DNA from 4 places in the Ruegeria sp. CDSA021 genome. Region 1 is predicted to be linked to each of the others. Evidence: riboswitches for the same ligand, from Rfam matches in the RefSeq annotation. Region 1 holds a riboswitch; each other region holds the start of a gene.
What was found. A riboswitch is a leader RNA that binds a small molecule or an ion and turns the genes downstream of it on or off. The one in region 1 is predicted to bind cobalamin.
Positions count from the first base shown of each region.

Region 2: it holds a riboswitch for cobalamin, as region 1 does, so the genes downstream of both, AC2FLD_RS15660 (energy-coupling factor ABC transporter permease) here and AC2FLD_RS04035 (DUF1636 family protein) in region 1, are expected to answer to the same signal.
Region 3: it holds a riboswitch for cobalamin, as region 1 does, so the genes downstream of both, AC2FLD_RS06595 (DUF1636 family protein) here and AC2FLD_RS04035 (DUF1636 family protein) in region 1, are expected to answer to the same signal.
Region 4: it holds a riboswitch for cobalamin, as region 1 does, so the genes downstream of both, AC2FLD_RS14605 (hypothetical protein) here and AC2FLD_RS04035 (DUF1636 family protein) in region 1, are expected to answer to the same signal.

Region 1 is NZ_JBXWQJ010000002.1:365,684-370,066, forward strand. It holds gene cobN (cobaltochelatase subunit CobN) at 1-1,305, opposite strand, end outside; gene cobW (cobalamin biosynthesis protein CobW) at 1,309-2,364, opposite strand; gene AC2FLD_RS04035 (DUF1636 family protein) at 2,366-2,740, opposite strand; cobalamin riboswitch at 2,835-3,051, opposite strand; partial or broken gene AC2FLD_RS04040 (NAD(P)-dependent oxidoreductase) at 3,192-4,154, shown strand.
Region 2 is NZ_JBXWQJ010000011.1:160,864-165,246, forward strand. It holds gene regB (sensor histidine kinase RegB) at 1-29, opposite strand, end outside; gene AC2FLD_RS15650 (SCO family protein) at 121-747, shown strand; gene AC2FLD_RS15655 (ActR/PrrA/RegA family redox response regulator transcription factor) at 829-1,383, shown strand; cobalamin riboswitch at 1,554-1,695, shown strand; gene AC2FLD_RS15660 (energy-coupling factor ABC transporter permease) at 1,748-2,428, shown strand; gene AC2FLD_RS15665 (HD domain-containing protein) at 2,585-3,178, opposite strand; gene AC2FLD_RS15670 (hypothetical protein) at 3,385-3,699, shown strand; gene ahcY (adenosylhomocysteinase) at 3,804-4,383, shown strand, end outside.
Region 3 is NZ_JBXWQJ010000004.1:56,849-61,231, reverse strand. It holds gene AC2FLD_RS06605 (ABC transporter substrate-binding protein) at 1-357, opposite strand, end outside; gene AC2FLD_RS06600 (ABC transporter ATP-binding protein) at 370-1,146, opposite strand; gene AC2FLD_RS06595 (DUF1636 family protein) at 1,143-1,499, opposite strand; cobalamin riboswitch at 1,598-1,794, opposite strand; gene AC2FLD_RS06590 (D-lyxose/D-mannose family sugar isomerase) at 1,894-2,559, opposite strand; gene AC2FLD_RS06585 (carbohydrate kinase family protein) at 2,576-3,502, opposite strand; gene AC2FLD_RS06580 (glucokinase) at 3,542-4,383, opposite strand, start outside.
Region 4 is NZ_JBXWQJ010000010.1:129,068-133,450, forward strand. It holds gene AC2FLD_RS14595 (DNA polymerase III subunit gamma/tau) at 1-1,636, opposite strand, end outside; gene AC2FLD_RS14600 (protein-tyrosine phosphatase family protein) at 1,809-2,309, shown strand; gene AC2FLD_RS14605 (hypothetical protein) at 2,312-2,719, opposite strand; cobalamin riboswitch at 2,811-3,032, opposite strand; gene AC2FLD_RS14610 (alpha/beta hydrolase family protein) at 3,164-4,021, shown strand; gene rsgA (ribosome small subunit-dependent GTPase A) at 4,058-4,383, opposite strand, start outside.

The sequences.
Region 1 (4,383 bases):
GGAAATCCGGGCGTCTGGCAACGCCTCGGAAATTGGTTCCGCTGGTGCGGTCTCATAGCCTTCGTTTTGAAGGTCGGACAGCATTGCCTCGGCAGAGGCCAGTGCGTCCAGGCCCACGGCATGGGCCATCTGCCAGTCTTTGCCGGGATAGGTCGACAGCACCAGCGCAGGGATCTGATCCGCCTTCGGTTTGTCGGTCAGACTCAGCCAGCCTGACACCCGGTCGATGATGGCTTCGATCCGTTCCGCCTCGGCCCGGTGGGCGAAGCGGGAATATTCCAGATGTGGGTCGCGTTTGCCTGGTTCCTTGAACGAGGCGATGCCCGCCGAAATTCGTCCGTCTACCTCGGGCAATACAACATGCATTGCCAGGTCAGCGGGCGAGAGGCCTCGTTCCGCCTCAGCCCAGGCTTTGCGGCGCGAGGTGGCCAGAGCGATCTGAAATACCGGCACGTTGGCGGCGTCCAGCGGGGAAGTGCCCGACGCACCTTTGCCGGAAAAAGACGTGGCGTTGATGATCGCAGCGGGGGTCAACGTCCCAAGAGTCTCGCGCAACCAATCGGCTGCTGCAGGTGCCTTGAGGGACGGCGCGTACAGGCCCACTGCCGCGAACCCGCGCGCGCGCAAGCTGCGGATCAGAGCTGCGACAGGGGCGGTGTCGGCCGACGTCAGATAGGCGCGATAAAACGTGACGACGATACATTTCGCGTCCCCTTCGAACGCAGTGTCCGCTGGAATCACGCCGCGATCCGGGCACCATGCCCCGCATTCGGGCAAGGTCTTCGCGCCCATCACCGGCCCGGCATAAAGCCCGGCTGCCAAGGCCATCTGTGCCAATGCGGCTTGCGCTGCGACCTCACCACCGGTGTCGCACAGATGGGCCAGACGGCGCAGGGTTGAAACGGGCAGGGTGGAATAGTCATCCAGCCGCGTATCCTCGCGCCCATCCGCTGGCAGCACGGCTAGCGCGATGCCCTTGGCCTGCGCCAGTGCCAGAACCTGCTGCAAGCCGTACGACCAGTAAGGCACGCCGCCAATCAAGCGGATCAGAATACCCTTGGCGCCGTCCAGCGTCTGCTCGACATAGGTGTCGACGGACAGAGGGTGCTTGAGCGCCGTCAGGTTGGCCAGTCGAAGCGTCGGCATCCGCCCCTCGGGCCCGCCACCGCGATGCCATCCCGCCGCGAATGCGCCGAGGTCACTGTCCGAGAAGGACAAGACAACCAGATCCGCCGGGCTTTGACCCAGATCGGTTGGGGTCTCGGTTTCCTCGAGCCCGTGGCTTTCGCGGAAGACGACGTGCATGGGTTACTCGGCGGCCTCGGTGACGCCCGCGAGGATCTCGCGGATTTCAGCCTCTTTGATGTCGTCATGCTCGGCAATGACCACCAGACGCGAGCGGCGCTCTTCACCCGGTTCCCACGGACGGTCATACTGGTGACGAACGCGCGCACCGACGGCTTGAACGAGAAGGCGCATGGGTTTGCCTTGGACGGCAGCGTAACCCTTGACGCGCAAGATGTTCAGCTCGGTCGCCAAGCGTTCGATATTGGTGACCAGCGCGGCCGGGTCGGTCTGTTCTGGCAGTTCGACGATGATGCTTTCAAAATCGTCGTGTTCGTGATCATGGTGACCGTCGTGATGCGACGGGCGGGCATCCATGTCATCCTCGGCAGCGGCTTCCAGGCCCAGCACGACGCGGACATCCACAACGCCTTCGGCAACCTCAACCACGGGCAGGGGGCGCGGCGCTTCGGCGGCGATGACTTCTTTGGCCTTGGCCACGCCCTCGGGGCCCGCCAGATCGGGTTTCGTCAGCAGGATGATGTCGGCGCAGGAAATCTGATCCTCGAACACTTCGGACAGTGGCGTTTCGTGGTCGATCGAGTCGTCGGCCATGCGCTGAGCATCCACGGCTTCGACATTCGGTGCAAACCGACCGGCGGCGACGGCCTCGGCATCGGCCAGAGCGATCACGCCATCCACGGTGATCTTCGAGCGAATATCGGGCCAGTCGAAGGCTTTGAGTAACGGTTTGGGCAGAGCGAGGCCCGAGGTTTCGATCAGGATATGCTCAGGGCGCGGCTCCAGCGCCATCAAGGCTTCGATGGTTGGGATGAAATCGTCGGCCACGGTGCAGCAGATGCAGCCGTTTGCCAGTTCCATGATGTTTTCCGCCGGACAGTCCGGGATGGCACAGGATTTCAGGATGTCGCCATCGACACCCACATCGCCGAACTCGTTGACGACCACGGCCAGACGCTTGCCCTGTGGGTTCTGCATCAGGTGTTTGACCAGTGTCGTCTTGCCCGAGCCCAGAAATCCGGTGATCACGGTGACGGGCAGTTTTTCAAGGTTCGACATGTCAGGCTCCAATCGGGGGAATGCGGGAGGCGCAGTTTTTGCGGAAATGTTCGGGGCGCTCGCGCCATTTGACCAAGCCGTCTTCGGTGGCCAGATACTTTGTGATGCCGTCGATGATGACATCGACATGATCAACCTCATTCAAGTTCTCATAAACAAAGGTCCAGCGATCCGGGCCACCGCGCAGCACTATGGAACAGCCCTGATCGCAATTCGAAAGGCACTCGACGGGTTTCAGGGTAATGCCGTCGGGCAATTCGGCCTGTTCCAAGGCCTGGTGCAGCAATGTGCCGGGACGCTGCGCATCATCCTCAACAGCCTGACCGCGGCGGCAGGTCGTACAGACCAGCAGCTCGACCGGTGCGGTCTCAGTCATATCTCTCATCCCCCCAAATCCTCTTCGCGGGGGACGGGGTTTCAAGCGGGCCACGTGTTGCAACATGGACCCGACACCGGAACACCCCGCCCGGTTTCAACTTCGGGTGCTGGCAGGTCTCCCGGCTTGCGGATGTCAGAGGCCCGGTTCGTAAGGGTCCTCTGTCGGATGTCCCGCCTTCCCGGCCTTGGCCAGTGGCATTGGGCACCCTCTCCGGTCACGGTCGCGGGGGCGGCTGCGTTTGGCGGACAACCCGTTGACGCATTCCCTTTTCATCTGCTGTTGCAGACACCAACGAAAGGGACATGCGGCACCGCTGACCCGCTTGTCAAGCGCGTTACGCGTAACATCTGGGGAAGGATGCGAAAAGCGACCTGCGGTTGTCGTTGGGCGGCATGAATGGTCGCATAAATCCGTGATCGCATGACGGGCACATGCCAACAGGGAGAGGCGACATATGAAAGTTGGATTTATCGGGTTGGGAAATGTCGGCGGCAAGCTGTCAGGATCCTTGCTGCGAAATGGTATTGATCTGACGGTGCATGATCTGAACGCGGATCTGGTGGCCGAGTTTGTCGCCCAAGGCGCAAAGGCAGCAGAGGGTCCGGCTCAGTTGATGCGGGACTGTGATGCGGTCATCACTTGCCTGCCGTCGCCTGCAGCCTCGGACGCCGTGATGCAGGAGATGCTGCCGGAGGTTGGCCCCGGCCAGATCTGGATGGAGATGTCGACCACCGATGAAGCCGAGGTCAAGCGTCTGGGCGCTGAGGTAATCGAACGCGGTGGCGCGGCGGTGGATTGCCCGGTTTCAGGTGGGTGTCATCGGGCAGCCACTGGCAATATCTCGATCTTCGCGGGATGTGATCGTGCAACGTTCGAACGGATTCTACCGTTTCTGACCACCATGGGGCGGCGTGTTTTGCACACCGGTGAACTGGGCTCTGCCTCGGTTCTGAAGGTGCTGACCAACTATCTGGCCACAGCCAATCTGATCACCTGTGCCGAAGCACTGGTGACTGCCAAGGCAGCAGGTATGGATCTGGGCACGACCTATGAGGCCATCAAAATCTCTTCTGGCACGTCCTTTGTGCATGAAACCGAAAGCCAGGTCATCCTGAATGGATCCCGCGATATTTCGTTCACCATGGATTTGGTGAAAAAGGATATAGGTCTGTTTCAGGAGGTCGCGGACCGCGCCGGTGTGCCGCTTGAGATGAACCCGGTCATGATCAAGATCTTCGAGGACGCCATCGCAAGGTATGGCGAACGCGAGTTGTCGCCAAACATCATCAAACGATTGGAAGAGGCTACCGGTCTGGACATCCGCGCGCCGGGATTTCCACCCGAGATGCTGGATGATGAGCCCGAAGAGCCTGGGTATGAGGTCGTCCCGCAAAACCGGATCGGGCACTGAACGCCGGATGTTATTGGTGGCAAAGGGCCGCCCGGTATTGCGATTGTTCAAGACCGAGTACCCTTTGCCATCCCCAGCGCGACATTGACCTGTGCGTGCCCCATGATACTGGCGGTTTTTGTCAGGTTGACTCTCGCTCAGGCTTTTCTTGGAGAGGGCGACGTTGCCCTCAAGATAATGCACAACCACATCCAGCCATGGCCCCCTCAGAGGTATCTCTGCAGCGCAA
Region 2 (4,383 bases), on a different contig from region 1:
CGCCAAAAAGTCTGATTGGATTCTGCCATCGGTTCTTTATGTCCTGTTGCAAAGGCTGATCATCTTGATAGGTGTCCCAGCCGAAGCGATCAACAACCCCCTTGCGACCGGAAAACTGAAATGACCCGTCTATACGCAATTCTTGCAGCTGTTGTACTGGTAATTGGCCTTGGGGCCATGTGGCTTCTGACGCGTGGTGGTGGCACTGGCGATCAGTTCGCGCAGTGCCGGTCCAGCCAGATCGCCGGAGGAACCGCAGCAATCGGCGGACCCTTTGAGCTGGTCAACGGCAAGGGTGAGACGGTCACTGACGCAGACGTGATCACTGAACCGACGCTGGTTTATTTCGGTTATACGTTCTGCCCCGATGTCTGCCCTTTCGACATGTCGCGCAACGCCGAGGCCGTCGATATTCTGGCTGAACGCGGGCAATCGGTGACGCCGCTGTTCATCTCAATTGATCCGGATCGCGACACGCCCGAAGTGATGGCCGACTATGCATTCAACCTCGGCGGCAAAACCATCGCGCTGACCGGCTCGCCCGAGCAAGTGAAAGCAGCTAGCAAAGCCTACAAAACCTATTACAAGGCCCATGACAAAAGCGACGAGTTTTATTTGGTCGATCATTCCACCTTCACCTATCTGGTCACGCCCGAGCACGGTTTTCTTGAGTTTTTCAAGCGCGATGACACGGCCGAGCAGATGGCGGACAAGGTTGGGTGCTTTCTGGATCAGGCCGCATCGTGACAAGGTTGTTTGACCTTTGTTCCTGCGCTGCTATTACTCATACCCAAGCCAAAGGCATGAAATAACGGAAAGACCTAACATATGGCAGACAGTTCTCAGCTTGATATCGGCCCTGACAAGTCCCTGCTTTTGGTAGATGATGACGAGCCGTTTCTGAGACGTCTGGCCAAGGCCATGGAAAAGCGCGGATTCGAAGTTGAAACCGCCGGTTCCGTTGCCGCAGGCCGCGCCATTTCTACCGCCCGCCCGCCCGCTTACGCGGTTGTGGATTTGCGGCTGGAAGACGGCAACGGGTTGGATGTTGTCGAAGTGCTGCGGGAAAAGCGCCCCGACAGCCGGGTTGTTGTTCTGACCGGATATGGCGCGATTGCCACTGCCGTAGCGGCCGTCAAGATCGGTGCAACCGATTACCTGTCCAAACCCGCCGATGCCACCGACATCACCAATGCGCTGCTGGCCAAGGGCGACGAACTGCCGCCACCGCCGGAAAACCCCATGAGCGCGGATCGCGTGCGCTGGGAGCATATTCAGCGGGTCTACGAACTGTGCGACCGGAACGTGTCGGAGACCGCACGCCGGCTGAACATGCATCGCAGGACGTTGCAGCGTATTTTGGCGAAGCGTAGCCCGCGGTGACGAGTGGCGAATTGGTTTCAATCTGAACCAAGATTCTGCTCTGAGGACACGGATTAAGTCTGCTTTGCGGGGCAAAGCGGATTTTCATATTCACCAACCTAATTTCCGCTTCATCTGCCGCTGGCAAATGCCTAAGCGCCGCAATCAAGCCTTGCTCCGAACCTTAGCTTGTGTAGTGTAGCGACGATGGTGACCTTCGAGAGGAGGTCTTAATTGGGAACCAGGTAAAAGCCCGGACTGCCCCCGCAACTGTAAGTAGTCATAGTTTTCAAGGCTACGAGTCAGGATACCAACCATCTTTACGCAACCGCCGGAATTTTCTGGCCCTTTTTCTGCGTCGGGTGGACGCGAAAGGAACTCTACTATGCATATCGAACCTGGCGTCGTTGACGGCGCGAAAATGGCCCTCGCCTATGGGACGGCTGCTGCCGCTGCGGGCTATTCCTTGAAAGTGATCAATGATGATCTCCAAACCCACTCCGTCGTCTCATTTGGCGTTCGGTCTGTCATTGCCGCTTTTGGGGTGTTCATCTTCTTTGAAATCTTGCCACACTTCGCTGTTGGAATCTCCGAAGTGCACATAATCCTTGGTACGACACTGTTTTTGCTACTTGGTTCCGGGCCTGCGGCCCTCGGTCTTGCGGGTGGTTTGGCGATCCAGGGTTTCCTTTTCGCCCCAACTGATTTGCCAATGTATTTTGTGAACATCTCCACTCTGCTGTTCCCGCTCTTTGCAGTGGACGCGCTGGCAAAGAAAGTTATTCCATCGACGACTGCATATGTCGATCTGCGGTACTTGGACGTACTAAAGATGTCAGCGGTCTATCAGGGTGGTGTTGTGGCTTGGGTGGCTTTCTGGGCGATTTACGGTCAAGGCTTCGGCAGCGAGAACCTTACAGCTGTAACCAGCTTTGGGGTGGCGTATCTGCTAGTCATTCTGATCGAACCGTTGGCCGATCTGGCAGCTCTGGCAGGCGCGAAAAGCTTGCGTGATCTGACCGACAAAGGCGTGTTCGCCAACCGTTTGCATAACGCAGCCACTTAGGCGTGAAATTGACGATCTGTGGTGCTCTTCGTGCCACAGATCACCCTAGACGGTATTGATGGAATCCCCTTGCAACATCGTCAACACAGTCAATCGTTACCCCGCATCATCTCGGTAGCTTTGGGTGCAACCCGGACATTGGTTGAAATTGGTTTTCTATAGAAAAGCTATTAACGCCGCATGTCGTTCCATATACGCCTCTCGCACCTTGACCGGCGGGCGCAGCGTAATCCTCAACCCCTCCATCACCGCCTTATCCGGGCGACCGAAGAACTTGGTCGCTTCTGGCTCAGAGAATCCCGCGATTTGGGTGGCCTCCATCCAGGCGCTGATCTTGTCGGCTTTCTTGATCTGTCGTTTGATCGTCTTCGGCACTTCAGCAGGCAACCCGAATCGGATATGGATCGCCGCCGCCAACCGGTCATCCAGTGCGCCATAGTCCGGGCCTACAGCGGATTTGACGGGTGAGATCATATCGCCGATCACATATTCCGGTGCGTCATGTAACAAGGCTGCCAATCGCCATTTAGCGGGGGCTTTGGAGGCAATGCGGCCAAAAATCTCTTCGACCAGCAGAGAATGTTCGGCTACGGAATAGGCGAATTCACCGTTTGTCTGCCCGTTCCAGCGGGCCACAAAGGCCAGCCCATGCGCGATATCTTCGATCTCGATATCGACCGGGGTTGGGTCCAACAGGTCCAGCCTGCGGCCTGACAGCATCCTCTGCCATGCTCGGGGTTGTGTTGCCATTTTGCCATGCCTTGTGAAGTCGAACACATTAAAATCGTAATTTTATGGTATGATCTACCTGTCAGGATCACTTGCTGCCAACGTTTTCTTGAGCATTCGTGCTTTGAAACAACATCATCCGATCCCGACATAAAAACCGAGGGGGGCACATGCTTCTCCCGGTGTGCTCCTCTCACAAGCGAAACGCGAAATGAAAGGAGTTTGTCATGTTCAAGCGTTTGTTCGCCCTTGCATTGACCTTTGGTATGGCTGCCACAGCCCCGCCCGCCTTTGCCAAGAATTGCGCAGAGCGCGACGATATTATCGCCAAATTGCAGGAAAATTACGCCGAGGAATTGGCCTTTGGCGGCCTGCAAAAAACGCGTGGCGCGCATTCGGTGATGGAGGTCTGGACCTCAAAAGAAACCGGAAGTTATACCGTACTGGTCACCAATGCGAACGGCATTAGTTGTATTGTTGCCGTCGGCACAGATTTTTTCGAAGCGATACCAAAAGTAAAAATTGAAGGCACCCCAAGCTGACAGCGGCCCATAACCTTCGATCCGAAGCCATCGACATTGCCACCTGCCCCAAGGAATGCTAGGGGCAGCCGGGACTGAGTTTAACCGGAAAAATGGAGCGCCTGATGGCCGGGGACTATATCGTTAAGGACATTTCACTGGCCGGGTTCGGTCGCAAGGAATTGGATATTGCTGAAACCGAAATGCCGGGCCTGATGTCCCTGCGTGCGGAATACGGCGAAAGCAAGCCTTTGTCAGGTGCGCGCATCGTTGGATCGCTGCACATGACAATCCAGACTGCTGTTCTGATCGAGACGCTGGTTGCGCTGGGCGCGGATGTGCGCTGGGCATCGTGCAACATCTTCTCGACCCAGGACCACGCGGCGGCAGCAATTGCCGAGGCTGGCATTCCTGTCTTCGCCATTAAAGGTCAGACGCTGGAAGAGCATTGGGATTATCTGGACAAATCCTTCCTGTTCGCAGACGGCCCGAACATGATCCTGGACGATGGCGGCGACGCGACGCTGTACATCCTGCTGGGTGCCCGCGCGGAAGCGGGCGAAGACATTATCCCTGTTCCGGGTTCGGAAGAGGAAGAAGTGATCAAGAAGCAGATCGCCAAACGCATGGAAGCATCGCCGGGCTGGTTCACCAAGATGCGTGACCAGATTCAGGGCGTCTCTGAGGAAACAACTACTGGCGTAA
Region 3 (4,383 bases), on a different contig from region 1:
CACGTCGCCACCCGGCTTCATGCCATAATACCAGCCTGCAAAGAACAGGTCCGGCTCGACCGAGACGAGGTTTTCGATGGTTGGGTATTTGGGCGCAAGCTCAGGAATTTCGCCGCGTTGCGCTTCAAAATCAGGGCTTGTCTTGTACCATCCGGTGATGCCGGTCAGGCCCACGATCTGGTCTTGCAGGCCAAGGGCGAAAGCCATGTCTGTCATGTTCATGTCATGCACGACAAGACGTTCCGGTGCGGTTTCAAACACCAACGTTTCACCGCAATTGTCCACTGTTATAGCATCTGCAGCCGCGCCGCTGGCCAGACCGGTGAACAAAGCCACGGGCCAGAGTTTGTGCATCATTGTAAGCTCCTGTTATGATGACAGTTTTCTTTTTCGGATATCCAAGGCAGGGATCATGCGGCCTTCATGCTGAAAGCACAGGTAATCCACGCCAAAGGTGTCGCGCACCCGGTCGGGGGTCAGTACGTCGCTAACAGGTCCGAACCCTGTCAGGCGTGTGGATTTCATCAACGCAACATGGGTGGCGAATTCCGGAATCATGACCAGATCATGCACGATCATGACCACCGTTACGCCCAACTCGGCAACCAAGGACAGCATGTGCCCCTTGGCATCCGGGTCCAGATGGTTTGTCGGTTCGTCCAAAAACAGTAAAGACGGGTTTTGTGCCAGCGCCCGCGCGATATGCGCCCGCTGGCGTTCGCCTCCCGATAGTTGGCCTATGGGTTTTCCGGCAAGATGCAACAGACCGGCCGTCGCCAGAACCCGATCAAGATCCTCTTTATGTTCTCCTGCCGATCGATCAGCTTTAATCGGGATTTGCCCCAGAGCAACATAGTCGCGCAGACGCAATCGAGCATCTGGCATTTCCTGCTGGCCAACCACTGCAATGGTTCGAGCACGTTCATGAGCGGTAAGAGTACGGAGGCTTTGATTTCGGACGCGAACGTCCCCCAGAACCAGCCTTTCAATTCCGCACAGCAAGTTCAGCAGAGTGGTTTTTCCGGCACCATTTGGTCCAGCGATTGCGAGAATTGAGCCTTCGTCGAGACTGAATGACACATCCTGAAGCAGCACATCGCCATTCAGGGCATAGTACTCCAGATCTTCGACAACCAGAAAACTCATGAAGCCCCCTGCGATGGCATGGCAGGCATCCGCGACAAGGTTTTGGCAAACAGGGCAGGGGGGCGATCTGAAGCGCTGGTCCAGCCGTCTTTGCTGTCGCCAAACTGGGTTGCAAATTCAACCAGAGCGGTCAGATCGTTGGCCGTCTCAATATCGCCAAACAGGTACTGCGCTTTTCCCGTAGCCTGAAAACCAACGGTCATGGCCCGTTCACAACCTGCCATGCAGGCAATCAACCGGATTTCAAAACCGTCTGGCAACCGATCGTCCAATGCGGTTTGCACGGCTTCCGCCGTCATCGTTCCTTGACATGTGGAACAGATCAGAACGAAATGCTCAGGATAGGTGGTCATTGCCGTCTCCGTCTTTTGTCGGACACAGACAGGGGGACCATACCGGGTTTTCACGCAAACGCGCCATCGAGCCTCCTTCCAGGACGCCCCGCCCCGGGTTGGTTTAACATGCGATGGCAGGTCTCCTGACTTGCGGGTCAAGGCTCGGCCAACCTTCCCAACCCCTCGAGGTCAGTGGTGAAGTGGCGTCGCTCTCCGCTTACAGTTGCGGGGGCAGTCACGGACTTGGCGCAAGGGTGCGCCGTACCGTATTCCCATTTTCATCCCTTGCGGAACCATCGAGATCAGCTAGTCCGGCAATGCAAGACTTGTCAAGCGGTAGGAAACTGGGGCTGGCACGAAAAACAAGTGTTGTGCCCGCTATTCCTTTTGCACAGGCTCAACTGGATCAACCTTAGTAGTCTGAAACAAGAAGGAAATCGGGTTCGGCATCTTCCTCGATTTTCGAGAACCTCGGGATTGGGTCTTCGAACACATTATCGGTGCGGTCGTCATTCACGGTCGAAACCTCGCCAATCAGGCAATCGCCGCGTTCTGCCCAAAAAGCGTGCCAGACGCCTGGCATCAAGGTCACGCTTTGCCCTGGTTTCAGGCGCAGATGCTCGCCTTGTTTTAGGGTAACCGGGCAGGCATCGCTTGGCACCGTAATAGGCGTGTCCCGGTCGATGCCTCCCTCAGGGTCTGACGCGTAAATCTCCAGCACCAGATCGCCGCCGCCCCGGTTGATGATGTCTTCAGCCTTTACGATGTGACGATGCATTGGGGATAGCTGTTTATCTTTCGAGATCAATAGCTTTTCTGCGTACAGCATCCCACGACCGGATTTCAAATCGTTCACTTCACCATTGCGCAGGGTAAAAAGAAAAAGGCCCAACTCGTCAAACCGGCCTTGGGCGTAATCGGTAATGTCCCAACCCAAGCCCCGGTCTCGGATCGTCTGCGCCTCAGGGCTGCGCAGCTGCTCGGGCGACCAATATGCGAAAGGCGGCAACACTGCTCCGAAGGATTGGATGAAAGTCTGCGCTTCAGACTTGATGCGGTTTATTTCGGATCGCTTCATTGGCTAACCTCAATGATCAAAGCTCATGTGCCCAAGGCGGCTCTGCCCCGGCACGGGAAACGGTTACAGCTGCAACCTCAGCGCCCAAGGCCATTGCCGCGCGCAAAGCGTCGGGGGTCAGGTTTCGCACCCCCGGTTTTGTCAGATGACCCGCTCGGTGGAGTTCGGTCAACACGCCTGCATTGAACGTATCTCCGGCACCGATTGTATCGACGACCTGCACCGGTTTCACTGGCACGGATACCTGTGACCCATCCGCCAAATATCCGTTCGCGCCGTCGCGGCCCCGGGTCACGATCAGGGCCGATGGTCCGGTCTGCAACAGCAAGGCGGCCTTTGCCGCTTCGGGTTCACTGCCGGGAATGATCCAGTCCAGATCCTCGTCCGATACTTTGACGATATCCGATTGGGCGATCATCCGGTTCAGGCGTGTTCGATACCGGGTTTGATCTGCGATGAAACCCGGACGGATATTGGGGTCCAGCATCACTGCCCGATCGCCTCCGTGCTGGTTCAGCAATGACGCGTAGGCATCGGCACAGGGCTCGCACGCTAGGCTGATCCCCCCAAGATACAAGGTTGTGACAGCCGGAAGCTGATCCGGCATATCTTCGGGAAGCAACATGCGCCCGGCCGTGTTTTCATCGACAAAATTGTAGGTTGCGTGCCCGTCCGTAAGCTGAACGAAGGCAAGCGTCGTGGGTCTATCCGAGACGACCATGTGCGATGTATCTACGTGGCTTGCATTTAGCGCGTCGGTCAGTTGCTTACCAAACATATCGCTGGACATTCCGGTCAGCATTCCAACGGGCACACCCAATCGCCCCATGGCCACCGCGGTGTTCAGGATCGCACCTCCGGTGTGCGGCACGAAACCTTGCGCCCCCGAAGCTGTTGGCTCGGCAATCATGTCGATCAGAGCCTCGCCGCAACACAAGATCATTCCACGGTCCTTTCCCGGTTTGTCGAAGAAGTTTTTCGCCTAGCGTTTCAGGGCGTTCTTGCAGAAATTGTTGGCCCCGATAATACCAAACTCAGCTTGTTCAGAAACGTAGAGGTTCAAAGACTGGCGCAGTTCACTGAAACGCCCACCTCCATTGAAGGCTTCCATGAAGTCCTGTCCAAAAAGCCAGCGGTTTTTCTCGGCAACGCCACCGACAAGAAACACACCGCCCGAAGGCATCAAGGTGACGGCCATATCGCCCATCAGTGCACCCAGATGAGTGGTGAACATCTGCGCCGTTTTCACTGCGATAGGATCGGAAGCATCTCGCGCGTCCTGCAAGATGTTCTTTGCAGCTTGCGCCGGGAACTGAGCGTGCCCTGCCGCCATTCCAACGGCCTGATACAAGATTGGTAAGCCCGTTCCGCTCAGGAACATTTCCGCCTCCAGGGCGAGGCTGTCTCCAAAGAAACACGCGGGCGCTATGCGACGCGCGGCTTCAAAAATCTCAACCTCGTCGCGGTGGCGGGGATAAAGGCCGACGTGACCACCTTCGCCGGACACTGTATGATAATGTCCTTCTGAATACAGCAGCGCCCCGACGCCGAGCCCCGTTCCGGGACCGACCACCAATCGCGTGCCGATAGGTGGATTTGCCTCTCCTTGCAAAACCGAGACATCATCCTGTGTCACGTCAGAGACCGACCATGCCGCAGCCGTAAAGTCGTTGATGACAAACGTTTGTTCCGCACCGGTAGCCCGAGCCAGTTCGGTCTCGGACAAATCCAGATTAGCATTTGTCAAACGTATGACGCCATTCCGAACAGGACCGGCGCCAGCGGCCACAACTGCCTGCGGATTTGTACCTACTTCATCACGCA
Region 4 (4,383 bases), on a different contig from region 1:
CCTGAACCAGAGGGTGTTGTTCAGCTTCGGCTTTCAGGGCCAGCTCGGCCTCGTCCCGAATTTCCGCAATCGTCGGTGCATCCCCGTTCGAGACTATCGACACAGCCCACCGGTTTCCGGTCCAGCGTTGCAGGGCAGAACCCAACCGGGGCGCCAGGTCGGTCGGTGCCTGCGCGGCGGGGGTGAATTCGATCCGGCCAGGTTGATAAGACACCAGCCGCACGCCGTTTTCCACTTCGACCAGAAGCTTTACGTCGCGGTTGGTGCGGATCAGTTCGACCACATGTTCAAAGGTCGGATACCGGGCCAGGGCCGTCTGGACATCCTGTGCCAATGCGGCAACGGGCGCGCCGCTTGGGCCGCGTGGGGGCGATGCGTATGCAGGTGCCGGGGCCGCGCTGGCCTGCACAGGCACTGCGCCCTGCCGGGACACCGAAGCGCCGCCACCAGGTCCACCAGCCGGAGGTGGCGGGGCGTCCTGCAACCGTTTGATCAATTCTTCAGGGCTGGGCAGATCGGCCACATGGGTCAGGCGGATAACAGCCATCTCAGCGGCCATCATGGCATTGGGCGCGGCAGAGACTTCTTCAAGCGCCTTCAGCAGCATCTGCCACATTCGGGTCAGGACACGCATCGGCAGGGCCTCTGCCATGTGCTGGCCACGGCTCCGTTCATCCGGCGAAACAGTCGGGTCTTCGGCGGCGTCGGGCGTGATCTTTACGACGGACACCCAATGCGTGATTTCGGCCAGATCGCGCAAGACGGCTAAAGGGTCTGCGCCTTCTGCGTATTGTCCGCTCAGTTCCGTCAGCGCGCCAGCGGCATCGCCACGCAGGATCATGTCCATCAGGTCCAGAACGCGGCCACGGTCCGCAAGTCCCAGCATTGCGCGGACCTGTTCGGCCGTGGTTTCACCTGCCCCGTGCGAAATTGCCTGATCCAGCAGCGAGGTTGCATCCCTTGCCGATCCTTCTGCTGCGCGGGTGATCAGCGCCAGAGCATCTTCGGCGATCTGAGCGTTTTCGGCAGCCGCGATCTTTTGCAGAAGGCCGATCATGTCCTCTGGTTCAATCCGGCGCAAATCAAAGCGCTGACAGCGGGACAGAACCGTGACAGGCACTTTGCGGATTTCGGTGGTTGCGAAGATGAATTTCACATGCTCAGGCGGTTCCTCAAGCGTCTTGAGCAGCGCGTTGAAGGCGCTGGTCGAGAGCATGTGAACCTCGTCGATAATGTAGATCTTGTAACGTGCGCTGGCGGCGCGATAGCGGACACTGTCGATGATCTCGCGGATGTCGTTCACACCGGTTCGGCTGGCGGCGTCCATCTCCATCACATCGACATGGCGGCCTTCCATGATCGCCACGCAATGTTCGCATTGGCCGCAAGGTTCGGTCGTTGGGCTGCCAGCGCCGTCGGGACCGATGCAGTTCATGCCCTTGGCGATGATCCGCGCGGTGGTGGTTTTACCGGTGCCGCGAATGCCGGTCATGATGAAAGCCTGCGCAATCCGGTCCGCTTCGAATGCGTTTTTCAGGGTGCGCACCATGGCATCCTGGCCCACCAGATCGGCAAAGGTTTCCGGGCGATATTTGCGGGCGAGAACCTGATAGGCGGGGCTGGGAGTGTCGGTCATGTTTTCTCGGTCGGATTCGGGGCTTCGGCACAGCGTAGTGGCCGCTGTCGTTTACGTCCACAGCATGGCGCGATGATTTTTGATTTAGAAACCGGCCGGTTTCGCACTAAGCTGTTCCAACAGATTTAAAGACTCATATTTGTAACGAGTTCTGGGTGGAGGACACAGGTTCATGTCGCAGCTGGTTATCTATGCTTTGCAAGTCGCAGGGGGAACGCTTGCCCTGACGTCGATGCCCGGACGCGGTGGTGATTACGGGGGTGATCTTGAAACGATTGCGGCATGGAAGCCGGGGCTTGTTGTTTCAATGACAACGGATGTCGAGCTGCTTCAGCATGGGGCGCAGGATTTCGGCAGCGATATCCAAAGCCGCGCGAGCCGGTGGGTGCATCTGCCGATCGAAGACTTTGGTGCACCTACTGCAGCAGTTGAAGAGGCATGGCCCGGCGTCAGCGCCGCCGCCCGGCACGCCCTGGCTGGAGGAGGCCGGGTGCTGGTGCATTGTCGGGGCGGCTGCGGCAGGTCGGGGATGGTTGTCCTGAGGCTGATGGTCGAATGCGGCGAGCGGGCAGACAAGGCCCTTGAGCGTTTGCGGGTGTTGCGTCCCTGTGCAGTGGAAACAGATGCCCAACTGGCCTGGGCGGCACGGGAATTTCAGACTCAGGTCGTGTAGTCTTAGGCCGAAAGATGTTCAGGCGCGTGCACGGGTTTGCGGGGCCGCAGCGTTACAACCTCGATCATCGCGCAGGGTGGGTCTGCAATGAGGCCGGATGGCAAGGTGGTGAACGTATTCCCAAAGATCAGATCGGCGTACGCGTTCAGGTCCTCGGGCTGAACTTCAGACTGTGTGCCGCAAAAGATGCGAATTCTGTCTGATTGAGCTCGAACGGTTGCGTGGCACCCTTCCGCGCAATGCGCCAATTCACTGCCGCCATCAAACTCGAATTCGTCGCCTGTGGCCGCTGTGGCCTGAGTCATAGCCTCGGAAACCGAGCGCGCAAGTCGCGCCAAGGCAGGGCAGGTTTTGCCTGTCCGCTGACATACTGTTGCGCTGTATTCATGTGTCTTTGTCTTCCAGATCATCCTGCGCCCTCCGCGCGTGTTGGACAGGAAGATCGGGTCAGGTGGGACGGCAAAGTGCAGTCAGGACCTGCCCGGACACCCCGCCCGAGTTTCGGTTTCAATTCCGATGGCAGGTCTCCTGACTTGCGGGTCTTGGCTTTGCCGACCTTCCCAGCCCCAGGGGCCAGTGGTGTTTTGGCATTGCTCACCGCTTACAGTTGCGGGGGCAGTCGCGGATTTGGTTTGCGCCCGAATGACCAGGCTGAACCGCACCGTGTTCCCTTTTCATCCCGACCCCTTGTGGGGGACAGGAACCATCACACAACCGCTAGCGTCTGACCCGGTGCCGAGTCAAGCTGATCTTTTCGCCCGACGTTTGGTCATGCTGGATGGGTGGAAAGTTCCCGCGTAGAGTTTTCACCATTGAAGGTAAGCAAGTCAATTTTCAGCGCAAGGTCAGGGATCATGTTGGACACAGAGCAGGCGGTTTTGACCGAAGATTTCCTCTTTCCGTCCGGGTCGACGACCTTATCAGCGCGGCTGTACCGACCGATCACAGAACCCGAGACCGTGGTTGTTCTGAACAGCGCAACAGGTGTGCCGCGCGACTATTATCGCCACTTCGCACGTTGGCTGGCTGCAGAGCGAGGCATGGCGTGCCTGACTTATGACTATCGGGATTTCGGGCATTCTCTGACCGGCCGTATGAAGGATGCGCGTGCGACAATGGCGGATTGGGCTTTGATCGACATGCCAGCGGCGCGGACGGAAATGCGCATGCGCTATCCTGATGCGCAGCAGTGGACAATTGGTCATTCGGTAGGTGCGATGCTGGGGCCGGTTCAGCCGGATATTGATCTGATCGATCGAATGATTTCCGTGTGTTCGGGGCTTGTGACCCTGAGCGATCACCCGTGGCCTTATCGAGGATTGGCCGGTGTGTTCTGGTATGGGCACGCGCCATTGCTGGTAAAAGCGCTGGGCTATCTGCCGGGAAAGGCAATCGGGTTTGGCGCGGACTTGCCGGCCTCGGTCTACTGGCAATGGCGCAAATGGTGCACGGCACCTTTGAGTTATGTGCCTGAAATCGGACAATACCTTCCGGAGACGCGTTGGGACGGCTCTCGTACACCCGTGGACTTGTTCACTTTCGAAGACGACCAGATGGTCCCGCCAGAAGCGGTCTGGCGGCTTGCCGACCTTTATGGCACCGAGGCTAAGCGGCACCTGCTTAGGTCTGATGATTTCGGATTGCCGGAGATTGGCCATATCGGAGCATTTGCCCGGCGCAATGCGGCAGTATGGCCGCGCCTGATCGCTTGACCAGGCGCGGCACACGAATTGACGTACACCTTCCAGCTATCGCCCTTTGCGCAGTTTTTGTTCCTGCATGACACCCCGCACCATCTTACCAAACGCTTTGTCCCGCGCCCGGGATTGGGCGACAGTTTCCGAGTTGCGCTGATCTTCGCGCCGAAGTTTTCGCCAACGATCCAAGCGGGCAGGATCAAGCACGCCTTGGTTGATTGCCTGCTGTACCGCGCAGCCTGGCTCGGAGTCGTGCTGACAATCTGAAAAGCGGCAGTTCAGGCCAAGTTCGGTGAGGTCTGAAAAAACTTCGTCGATACCGTCCTGAGCGTCCAGCAAGCGCAAAGCGCGCATTCCAGGCGTGTCGATCAGCCAGC